DNA from 2 places in the Bradyrhizobium sp. BR 1433 genome. Region 1 is predicted to be linked to the other one. Evidence: riboswitches for the same ligand, from Rfam matches in the RefSeq annotation. Region 1 holds a riboswitch; the other holds the start of a gene.
What was found. A riboswitch is a leader RNA that binds a small molecule or an ion and turns the genes downstream of it on or off. The one in region 1 is predicted to bind S-adenosylmethionine.

Region 1 (5,658 bases):
CGATCGGCTCGTTCCAGAGCCTGCAGCACCGCGCCGCCGACATGTTCGTGGCGCTGGAGCAGGCCCGCAGCATGTCAACGTTCGCCACCATGGCGTCGGACTTTAATGATGCCAAGGAGCGTGCGTCGGCGGTTGCCGCCGCCAAGGTGCAGGTCGGCAAGTCCCTGAAGTTCGTCGGCCAGCAGTCGATCCAGCTTCACGGCGGCATCGGCATGACCATGGAAGCCAAGATCGGCCACTACTTCAAGCGGCTGACCATGATCGAGAACACCCTCGGCGACACCGACTATCACCTCCGTCGCGTCAGCGAGGGCGGCGGGCTGTTGGCGTAAGTTACGCGAGACTGCACCTGCACCAAGATCGTCATGCCCGGGCTTGTCCCGGGCATCCACGTCTTGGCGGGACAAAAGACGTGGATGGCCGGGACAAGCCCGGCCATGACGGGAACAAGAACACAAGGGAGCACGTCAATTGAAAAACACCCCGTTCGATCTCACCGGCCAGGTTGCGGTCATCACCGGCTCGAGCCGCGGCATCGGCCGCTCCTCGGCGGAGCTTCTGGCAAAACTCGGCGCCAAGGTCGTGATCTCCTCGCGCAAGGCGGATGCCTGCCAGGAAGTCGCCGACGGCATCAAGAACGCGGGCGGCGATGCGCTCGTCATCCCCTGCAACATCGCGCGCCGCAGCGAGGTCGAGGCGCTGGTCTCGGGGACGATCAAGCATTACGGCAAGATCGACATCCTGGTGTGCAACGCCGCGGTGAACCCGTATTACGGCCCGCTGCTCGACATCACCGACGAGGCGTTCGACAAGATCATGGGCTCGAACGTCAAGAGCAACATCTGGCTGTCCGCGCTGGCGATCCCGCAGATGGCCGAACGCGGCAAGGGTTCGGTCGTGATCATCTCCTCGATCGGCGGACTTCGGGGTTCTACGGTGATCGGCGCCTACGGCATCTCCAAGGCCGCCGACTTCGCACTGTGCCGCAGCCTCGCCGGCGAGTGGGGCCCGAAGGGCGTGCGCGTCAATTGCGTGGCGCCGGGCCTGGTGAAGACCGATTTCGCCCGCGCGCTGTGGGAGGACCCGGACAATCTGAAGCGCCGCACCGCATCGACGCCGCTCCGCCGCATCGGCGAGCCCGACGAGATCGCAGGCGCTGTGGCCTATCTCGCTTCCGACGCGTCGACCTTCATGACCGGCCAGACCATCGTGGTCGACGGCGGCGTCACGACGGCTGCGACTTAATCTTCAAGAGAAGCCGTCGTGGCCGGGCAAGCCCGGCCACGACGCGTTGCTTCAGACTTGCTCCAGCGCCCGCTCGAAATCCTCGATCAGGTCGTCGGGATGCTCGAGCCCGGCCGAGAAGCGAATGAAACCTTCGCTGATACCAAGTTCGGCGCGGGCCTCCGGCGCCAGGCGCTGATGCGTCGTGGTCGCGGGATGCGTGACGAGGCTCTTGGCGTCGCCGAGATTGTTGGAGATGCGCGAGATCTTCAGCGCGTTGAGGCAGCGGAAGGCGCCAGCCTTGCCGTCCTTCACCTCGAAGCCGACCAGTGTCGAGCCGGCGCCCATCTGCTTCTTCACCGTCTCGGCCTGCGGATGGTCGGGGCGGCCCGGATAGACCAGCCGCGTGATCTTCGGATGCTTGGCCAGCGCCTCGGCGATCTTCGCCGCGTTCTCGGTCTGGGCACGGACGCGGACGCCGAGCGTCTCCAGCCCCTTCAGCAGCACCCAAGCGTTGAACGGCGACAGCGACGGCCCGGTCTGGCGCATGAAATTGTGGATGTGCTCGGCGATGAAGGCTTCCGACGACAGGATGACGCCGCCGAGGCAGCGGCCCTGGCCGTCGATATGCTTGGTCGCGGAATAGACCACGACGTCGGCGCCGAGCGACAGCGGGCTCTGCCAGATCGGCGTCGCGAACACATTGTCGACGATCAGCCGGGCGCCGCCGCTATGCGCGATCCTGGCGATCGCACCGATGTCGAGCACGTCGAGCGTCGGATTGGTCGGGCTCTCCAGGAAGAAGGTCTTGGTGTTCGGCCGCAACGCGCGCTGCCATTGATCGAGGTCGAGGCCGTCCACCAGCGTCGTCTCGATGCCGTAGCGCGGCAACAGGTCCTGCACCACGTAGAGGCAGGAGCCGAACAGGGCCTTCGAGGCCACCACATGATCGCCGGCCTTCAGCGGGGCGAGGATCGCGGTGGTCACCGCGGCCATGCCGGTCGCGGTCGAGCGCGCGGCTTCCGCGCCCTCGAGCTCGATCATGCGGCGCTCGAACATCGCAATGGTCGGGTTGGAATAGCGCGAATAGATGAAGCCGGGGTCCTGGCCCTTGAAGCGCGCCTCGCATTGCTCGGCGGTGTCGTAGACGTAGCCCTGGGTGAGAAACAGCCCTTCCGACGTCTCCCCGAATTGCGAGCGCAGCGTGCCGCCATGGACGAGGCGGGTTTCGGGACGAAAGCGGGCCGTGGTTTCAGATTCAGACATGTGACCTCCGAGGTGGCCATTTCCCCTGGAGAATGGCCACAAAAAACCGGCCTAGAGCAACCTCCACAAGCCGGGATCACACTGTCCCCGGCCTGTTTAGCGACTTATTTAACGTGGCTGCAAGCCGGCCGGCTCAAATCACCACGGGATAAGTGCAGCTGATATTCCCTCGCGCCCTTTCCGTCAAGACGGTCATCGGATAACCCGTAAAAGCCCATATTTTGGGGCTTGATGGCCGCCTGGAGTATGATTTTTGGGCCATCTCGAGGGATCGCCGAGGGACCGCATCGTGTCGTTCACGCTGGAAGATGAATCCAACGGAATCCTGCCCGACCGCATGATCGCGGAGATGGCGGAGGCCGGCCTCATTCTGCCCGCCTATGACTTCGTCGAGAGCCAGATCCAGCCGGCCAGCCTCGATCTGCGCCTCGGTGACATTGCCTACCGGGTCCGTGCCAGCTTCCTGCCGGGACCCGATGCCACCGTCGCCGAGCGGATCGACGAGCTGAAGCTGCACGAGATCGATCTGTCCGACGGCGCGGTGCTGGAGACCAACTGCGTCTACATCGTGCCGCTGTTGGAGAGCCTGGCGCTGCCGCCGGAGATCGTGGCCGCGGCCAACCCGAAGAGCTCGACCGGACGGCTCGACGTCTTCACCCGTGTGATCGCCGACGGCACCCGCCGCTTCGACATGATCGGCGCCGGCTATCACGGCCCGCTCTATGCCGAGATCAGCCCGAAGACGTTTCCCGTGCTGCTGCGCGAGGGTTCGCGGCTCAGCCAGGTCCGCTTCCGGATCGGCGAGGCCACGTTGACCGCCGACGAGCTCGATGCGCTGCATGCCGCCGAGCGGCTGGTCGATATCGACGATGCCGATCTCTCCGATGGCGTTGCGCTTTCCGTCGATCTTTCCGGCGAGAGCTCGGGCGGCTTTGTCGGGTACCGCGCCAAGCGCCACACCGGCGTGGTCGATGTCGATCGCCGCGGCGGCTATGCCGTCGACGACTTCTGGGAGCCGATCAAGGCCCGGCCGACGGCAGTCTCATTCTCGATCCCGGCGAGTTCTACATCCTGGCGTCGAAAGAGGCGGTGCAGGTGCCGCCGGACTACGCTGCGGAGATGGTGCCGTTCGATCCGCTGGTCGGCGAATTCCGCGTCCACTATGCCGGCTTCTTCGATCCTGGTTTCGGCTATGCCGGCGCCGGCGGCAAGGGCGCGCGCGCCGTGCTGGAGGTGCGCTCGCGCGAGGTGCCGTTCATCCTCGAGCATGGCCAGATCGTCGGCCGTCTCGTCTATGAGCGGATGCTGGAGCGTCCCGATGCGCTCTACGGCCAGCGCATCGGCTCGAACTATCAGGCGCAGGGCCTGAAGCTCTCCAAGCATTTTCGCGTGTAATTCCGTTTCGCGCGCGCTTAATTCCGTAGCCCGGATGAAGCGCTAGCGAAATCCGGGACGCTGCATACGCGCAATGAGCTGCCCCGGATTGCGCTTCGCTCCATCCGGGCTACGATTGCGCGCGCGAGGCTTTATCTCGCCAACAAGAACAGCGGGAGCAGACATGACCGGAGAGCAGGACGCGCGCGAAACGCAGTGGCGGAAGTGGCGCAGTGTCGCCGATCTCTATCACGCCTTCTTCACCGGCCTGATCCTCACCGTCGTCACGCGGCGCGGCACGGCTGATGCCGCCGAGTTCGTCTTCCGCGTGTTTCGCCGCCAGCAGCAGGAACGCTTTCTCCCCGGCTTGAAGAAGCTCGGCCTCGACGGCCTGCCGCCGGCGGTCGCGGCCGCGCAATATCATTACCTCTCCAACTGGATCGGCGGCGTGCATGTCGAATACATGTATGAGACCGACCGCAAGGCCTGGATCCGCTATCCGCCGCCGCGCTGGATCTGGAAGGGCACGGCGATCTGCGGCGTGCCCGGCGAGGTCTCGCGCGCGATGCTGCGCGGCTGGCACGCCAACAACGGTGTCGCGCTCGGGGACTTGCGGCTCGGCTTCGTCTGCACCAAGCAGAGTGTCGACGGCCAGGACGGCCTCGAAGGCTATTACTGCGAGTACGATCATCCGCTCGAGCTCGACCAGCGCCTGGTGTTCGCGCGCCATCTCGAGGCGCCGCCATTCGATCCGAACACCGCGCCGGCGCTGCCGGTCGACAGCTGGCCGAAGCCGCGGCTGGAAAAGGCCTATCGCAACTACGCGATGGAATATGTGAAGACGGCCGCGCCGGTCATCGTGCAGGTGTTCGGCCCGGAGGATGCGAGCTACCTGCTGCATCTCACCGGCAAGCTGATCGGCATGCAGTATTACGACGAGGTCGCGCAGGCGCTCGGCGGCCGCCGTGGCCGTGCCACGGAATTTGCCGCATTCCTGCGCACTCTCTTCGAGTCGCAGGACGATATCGCTGACGTCAGCGAATCCGAGGGCCAGTTCGAATTCCGCCAGCAGGGCTGGAAGCTGATGGCCGATGTCGCCGACTATCATCCGGCCTGCGCCAGCGTGCTGACCGGCCTGTTCGAGGGGCTGGCCGCCGGCTGCGGGCGGCATATTCCGGTGCATCTGAAGCCGAACAGCACCGCCGGCGCGCCGTTCGTCTGGTCGATCGGCTAGCGCCAAGGTTCATCCGGGTTCACCTGCAATCGCGCAGGCCCCCCTTGCGCCCCGCGCACGTGGAATCCGCTGCTGCCATGGTAGGGAAACACCATGGCGCGGCTCCCCAGATCGCGCGTGGGAGTAGAAATGTCCGATCTCGGCCTCGCCGAAATACCTGTCGACGAACAAGAGCGGCCGCTGCCGCCGCCGGTGACCAAGCCAGCGCGCAATGCGCTGCTCGACGGGCCGATCCTGCGCACGCTTCTGTGGCTCGCCTGGCCGAACGTGATCGCGCTCTCGGCCGGCACCTGCGTGGTGATCGCGGAGACCTCCTATATCGGCCGGCTCGGCGTCGAGTCGCTCGCGGCGATGGCGTTGGTGTTTCCCTGCGTGATCCTGACCATGACGATGTCCGGCGGCGCGATGGGCGGCGGCGTCGCATCCGCGATCGCGCGTGCGCTCGGCGCCGGCGAGATCGAGCGCGCCTCGACGCTGGCGATGCATGCGCTGCTGATCGGCCTGACCTTTGGTTTGACGTTCATGCTGGGCATGCTGATCTTCGGCCCGCGCCTGCTCGA
Region 2 (5,658 bases), 1.7 Mb from region 1:
CACCTTCAGCCCGAGCTTGCCGATCTCCTCGGTCAGCCAGTTGCGCCATTGTTCGGTGTGGGTTCGCGACATCTGCACATGCGCCGAGTCCTCGATCGCCGCCACCGCCGCCAGCATCGCCGGCGTCGTGACGTTGAACGGACCGCGGATACGGTTGCAGGCATCGACGATATGCGCCGGCCCGAACATCCAGCCGATCCGCAGCGCCGCAAGGCCGTGGATCTTCGAGAAGGTGTGCGTCACCACCGTGTTGTCCGTGGTCGCGACCAGCTCGATGCCGAGCTCGTAGTCGTTGCGCGAGACGTAGTCGGCATAGGCGGCGTCGAGCACCAGCAGCACATGCGACGGCAGCGCGGCGCGCAGCCGCTTGACCTCGTCGAACGGGATGTAGGTGCCGGTCGGATTGTTCGGGTTGGCGAGCCAGACCAGTTTCGTGCGCGGCGTCACCACCTTGAGTATGGCGTCGACGTCGGCCGTGAAATTGGTCTCGGCCGCGATCACGTTCCTGGCGCCGTTCGCCATGGTGGCGATCGGGTAAACCAGGAAGCCGTGGGTGGTCGAGATCGCCTCGTCGCCGGGCGCGAGATAGGTGTGCGCCAGCAGGTTGAGGATTTCGTCGGAGCCGGCGCCGCAGATGATGCGGTCGGGATCGAGCCCGTAGGCGCGGCCGATCGCCTCGCGCAGCACGCGCGAGGTGCCTTCCGGATAGTCCTCGAGATGGTCAGCCGCCGCCTTGTAGGCCGCGATCGCCTTCGGAGACGGCCCGAACGGCGTCTCGTTGGCGGACAGCTTGAACACTTTGCGGCCCGGTTCCGGCACCGGGCTCTTGCCGGGCGTGTAGGGCGCAATATCGAGGATGCCGGGGTTCGGCACGGGGCGGGACATCATCAACTCCGAACAGAGCGTTTTCGAGCGAAGTGGATACCGGTTCGCGTGAAGAAAACGCGTCAAAACAAAAGCCTGGACGGGCGGCTGGCTCTTACTTCAGGTCCTGGCCGATCCGTTAGAGGGCACCGTATAGCGCGTTGCGTGGCTGCCGACGAGGGCCGACGAGCGGACCGAGGCGCCGGCCTTGATCAGGGCGAGCTTGATGGCCTCGAAATCGTGTCCGGTGACCGAGACCAGGAGCGCCGCGCCGTCGAAAGCGGTGTCGGGGACCGCGACGATCTCGGCGAGCGGCGCAAGCGCCCGGGCGACATCGGCGTTCCAGCCGGAGACGCGCACGCTCCAGGTCTGCACTTCGGTGACCATGGCGTCGTCGGCGACCCGCGAGATCACGAACACCGGCAGCGCGGCGGGATGGTCGGCGCGTTCGAGGAACGGCAGCCGCGCGATGATCTTCGGCGCGCCACTGGCCTCGAGCGCATTCCACCACGCCGTACGGCTTGCGATCGCGGAGACCAGCGCGAGGTCGCCCTTCGACTTCGCCACCGCCTCGACCGCGGCCTGTGCGCTGAAATGCGACACGTAAGGCACCACGAAGCCGAAGTGAAACCGCGCCGAGTTCGCGCATGGCCGACTTGCCGACCGAAACATCGGCATGCACCGCGAACGGCGCCTGCACATAGGTGAAGGTCGAGATGATGACGCGCCAGATGCTCTCGATGGTGTCGAGCGGCAGGATGCCGCGATGACGCCGCACCAGCTCGCGCATCATGCTGGCCTCGCGTGCCGGGCGGAATGCCGAGCCGACCTCCTGGGTCTCTCGACCTGGATCAGGCGGTCGATGATGTCGCCGCGCGCCATCAACAGGCGGTGTACCTGCTCGTCGATCGCATCGATCTCCTTGCGCAGATCCTGCAGCGAGGGCGGCGACGGGGGTGGGTTGGACATGCTCTCAAACCTTGTCGTCAGGGCGGCCCGTTGCCGCATCGGACAGGGTCCCTGATTAGGAAAGACGGGCAGCGAAAGCAAAGAGAAACGTCGCAGGCGTGCCTTGCGCATTCGGTTAACCAATCGGCCGTGGACGGGGCTGTCTTGACGGCGGGGGGCATGGGGACTACGTTCCCTGCGTCCCGTGGTCATTTGAGCCGGCCGGCTTGCAGCCACGTTAAACAACTCGCTAAACAGGCCGGGGACCTTATCAGCTCCCGGCCGAACCTTTGTTCAGGCCGGGTTTTTTATTGGCCTGAGGTCCGTCGAGCCTCCCGCGCGGAGGCAGGGTCGCCTAGATGAGCAACGTGCGTCCGATACCGAGCCCACAAACCCCGAGCGATGATCGCGCCCATGAGGCCGACCATCCGTCGTCATTGGTGGCGAAGTTCGGGATGGACCAGCCGCTCAAGCTCGATTGCGGCGTCGATCTCGCACCATTCCAGATCGCCTACCAGACCTATGGCGAGCTCAATGCCGACCGCTCCAACGCGATCCTGGTCTGCCACGCGCTGACCGGCGATCAGCATGTCAACAACATCCATCCCGTCACTGGCAAGCCCGGCTGGTGGGAGACCATGGTCGGCATCGGCCGGCCGATCGATCCCGACAAGTACTTCATCATCTGCTCCAATGTGATCGGCGGCTGCATGGGCTCGACCGGCCCTGCGTCGTTGAACCCCGCGACCGGCAAGGTGTGGGGACTCGATTTCCCGATCATCACCATCCCCGACATGGTGCGTGCGCAGGCGATGCTGATCGATCGTCTCGGCATCACGACGCTGTTCTGCGTGGTCGGCGGCTCGATGGGCGGCATGCAGGTCCTGCAATGGACCGCGGCCTATCCGGAGCGCGTGTTCTCGACGCTCGCGATCGCCTGCTCGACGCGCCACTCGGCGCAGAACATCGCGTTCCACGAGCTCGGCCGCCAGGCCGTGATGGCCGATCCGGACTGGCGCGGCGGCCGCTATGTCGACGAGGACACCCATCCGCACCGCGGATTGGCGGTGGCGCGGATGGCCGCGCACATCACCTATCTCTCGGACGCCGCGCTGCACCGCAAGTTCGGACGGCGGATGCAGGACCGCGAGCTGCCGACCTTCTCGTTCGATGCGGATTTCCAGGTCGAGAGCTATCTGCGCTACCAGGGCTCGTCCTTTGTCGAGCGCTTCGATGCCAACTCCGATCTCTGATCTGACCCGCGCGATGGACTATTTCGACATCGCCGCCGACCACAACGGCGTGCTGGCGAAGGCGTTCACCGGCATCCAAACGCGGTTCTGCGTGGTGTCGTTCACCAGCGACTGGCTGTTTCCGACCTCGGAATCGCGCGCGCTGGTGCATGCGCTGAACGCGTCGAGCGCGCGGGTGTCGTTCGCCGAGATCGAGACCGACAAGGGGCACGATGCCTTCCTGCTCGACGTGCCCGAATTCCTCGAGATCTCCCGTGCCTTCCTGCCGGCCGCAGCCAAGGCGCGCGGACTGAAGGACGGCGGCCAGTCATGAGCATGCAGCAGACATTGCCCTTGCCGGGCATCGCGCCGGAGCGGACCGGCGGCCATCGCACCGATCATCTGCTGGTCGCCGACATGGTGCGGCCGGGCTCGCGCGTGCTCGATGTCGGCTGCGGCGATGGCGAGCTGTTGCAGCTCTTGGAAAGCCGCGGCATCGACGGCCGCGGAATTGAGCTGTCACGCGAGGGCGTCAATGGCTGCGTCGCCAAGGGGCTCGCCGTGGTGCAGGGCGATGCCGACACCGATCTCGTCAACTATCCCGACGATGCGTTCGACTACGTGATCCTGTCGCAGACCTTGCAGGCGACGCGGCAGCCCAAGGTGGTGCTGGAGAATCTGCTGCGGATTGGCCAGCGCGCCATCGTCTCGTTCCCGAATTTCGGGTTCTGGAAGATGCGGCTGCAGCTTCTGATCGGCGGCCACATGCCGCGCACCGAGAATTTGCCGGCGAGCTGGTACGACACCTCGAACATCCACTTCTGCACCATCAAGGATTTCGTGCAGCTCTGCGAGGAGATCAACGTCAAGATGGAGCGCGCGGTGGCGCTCGATCTCTACGGCCGTCCGGTGCCGCTCAACCTGCCGTGGTGGGTGTGGAACATGTTCGGCGAGCAGGGCGTGTTCCTGCTCAGCCGGGGTGGGCAGGGGAAGTGACGTCATGGCGTCATTCCGGGGCACGCGAAGCGTGAACCCGGAATCTCGAGATTCCGGGTTCGATGCTGCGCATCGCCCCGGAATGACAGGACTACACCGGCGCCGCCACCAGCGACCGCGGATCGCGCACCGGCCAGCGGCCGGCTTCGACCAGCGCGATGAAGCGCTCGACCATCTCGTTGAACAGCGCCGGCTCCTCGAGGTTGAGGACGTGGCCCGACTTCGGGAAGAACGAGAGGCCGGCGGCCGGCAGATGCTGCTTCAGGAACATGCTGGGCGCGATGCAATTGTCGTCCTCGTCGCCGCACAAGATCAGCGCCGGCGTCGCGGCGCGCTTGATGGCGTCGGTCATGGTGTAGATCGAGGGCCGACCGCCCTGGAAGCTGCGCATCGTGTTGGCTGAGCCTCTGGCGTCGTGGCGGGCGAGCGCGGCGTAGAAATCGGCGTGGCCGCGCGGATCCTTGACCAGGAACGGAATCCGGCTCGGCGCCTCGCGCGTCACCTTGGCGACCTCGACCGCGCCGATGCTCTCATATTGCTCGGCATTGGCACGGCACTGCGCGCGGAAGGCATCGAGATTCTCGAGGCTGGAGCCGGAGCCGACGGCGGCCAGCGTCATCGACAGCGCGCGCTCCGGCGCGTTGAGGGCGACCTGCAGCGACGAATAGGAGCCCATCGAGAGCCCGACGAAATGCGCCTTGGTGAGGCCGAGATGGTCGAGCACGGCGAGCGCGTCGGTATGGAAGTGCTGGTAGGTGTAGACGTCGGCACTCGCAGGCACGTCGGACGGCGTGTAACCGCGCGCCGAATAGGCGATGCAGCGGTGGCCGCGCGCGAAGTAGCGCATCTGCGGCTCCCAATTGGTGTGATCAGCGGCGAACTCGTGCAGGAAGATGATCGGGGTTCCGCTGCCGGCCTCTTCGAAATGAAGACGGACATGATCTTTCGTCGTGGCGTAGGGCATTGAAATTCTCCTCTCGTTGGCCGCCTCCAGATTTGCAGTTAATTTTCGAGGCCGCAATGCGGCAGTTCCGGTTCCTTTCTCGTCATCGAATCATCGCGGAATGACCCAGAAATTGTTCCCGCAGTGCCGCATGAAATCTTCCTCGCGCCATCCCGATTTTCAAAACAACCGCCGTGTTCCCCCGGAACGCGACGGGGAGTTAGGGGGCGTTACAGAGGATCTAGTGAAGTATGGTTCAGTTGCTTGCGTGTCGCCGGTCGCTTTGTGTTTTGGCGCTGGCTCTGTGTTCGCTCACTCTCGCCGTGATCTCCGCCGCTCCGGCATCCGCCCGTCCGCATCATTCACGTCACGCGCATTCGGCCCATGCCGGCCATCACGCGGGTCACTATGCACATCGTCATTATCGGCAGGCAGCGCGGCTGTCGCGCGCCGAGCGCCGCGCACTCGAGCAGCCGGGCGGGATCGTCGAAACCAATGCGGCGCCGTTGCCCGGCAGCGCTGACCCAGTGCCCAATACCGGCGGCGTCAGCGCGGCAGGCGACTTCGGCTCGTCCGGTATCGTCGCCGAGGCGCGCCGCTATCTCGGCGGCAATCCGACCGGCCGCTCCAGCCTGTGGTGCGCCCGCTTCATGAACATGGTGCTGCAGCACACCG

Region 2: it holds a riboswitch for S-adenosylmethionine, as region 1 does, so the genes downstream of both, metX (homoserine O-acetyltransferase MetX) here and ACSKB9_RS27705 (O-succinylhomoserine sulfhydrylase) in region 1, are expected to answer to the same signal.

What each region holds. Positions count from the first base shown of each region.
Region 1 is NZ_JBPUGG010000001.1:5,764,928-5,770,585, forward strand. It holds gene pimD (pimeloyl-CoA dehydrogenase small subunit) at 1-332, shown strand, start outside; gene ACSKB9_RS27700 (SDR family NAD(P)-dependent oxidoreductase) at 472-1,245, shown strand; gene ACSKB9_RS27705 (O-succinylhomoserine sulfhydrylase) at 1,297-2,490, opposite strand; SAM riboswitch at 2,566-2,645, opposite strand; partial or broken gene ACSKB9_RS27710 (2'-deoxycytidine 5'-triphosphate deaminase) at 2,828-3,885, shown strand; gene ACSKB9_RS27715 (hypothetical protein) at 4,049-5,098, shown strand; gene ACSKB9_RS27720 (MATE family efflux transporter) at 5,228-5,658, shown strand, end outside.
Region 2 is NZ_JBPUGG010000001.1:4,060,565-4,066,222, reverse strand. It holds gene hisC (histidinol-phosphate transaminase) at 1-885, opposite strand, end outside; partial or broken gene ACSKB9_RS19840 (chorismate mutase) at 985-1,833, opposite strand; SAM riboswitch at 2,008-2,087, shown strand; partial or broken gene metX (homoserine O-acetyltransferase MetX) at 2,172-3,378, shown strand; gene metW (methionine biosynthesis protein MetW) at 3,375-4,040, shown strand; gene ACSKB9_RS19825 (alpha/beta fold hydrolase) at 4,132-5,004, opposite strand; gene ACSKB9_RS19820 (TIGR02594 family protein) at 5,235-5,658, shown strand, end outside.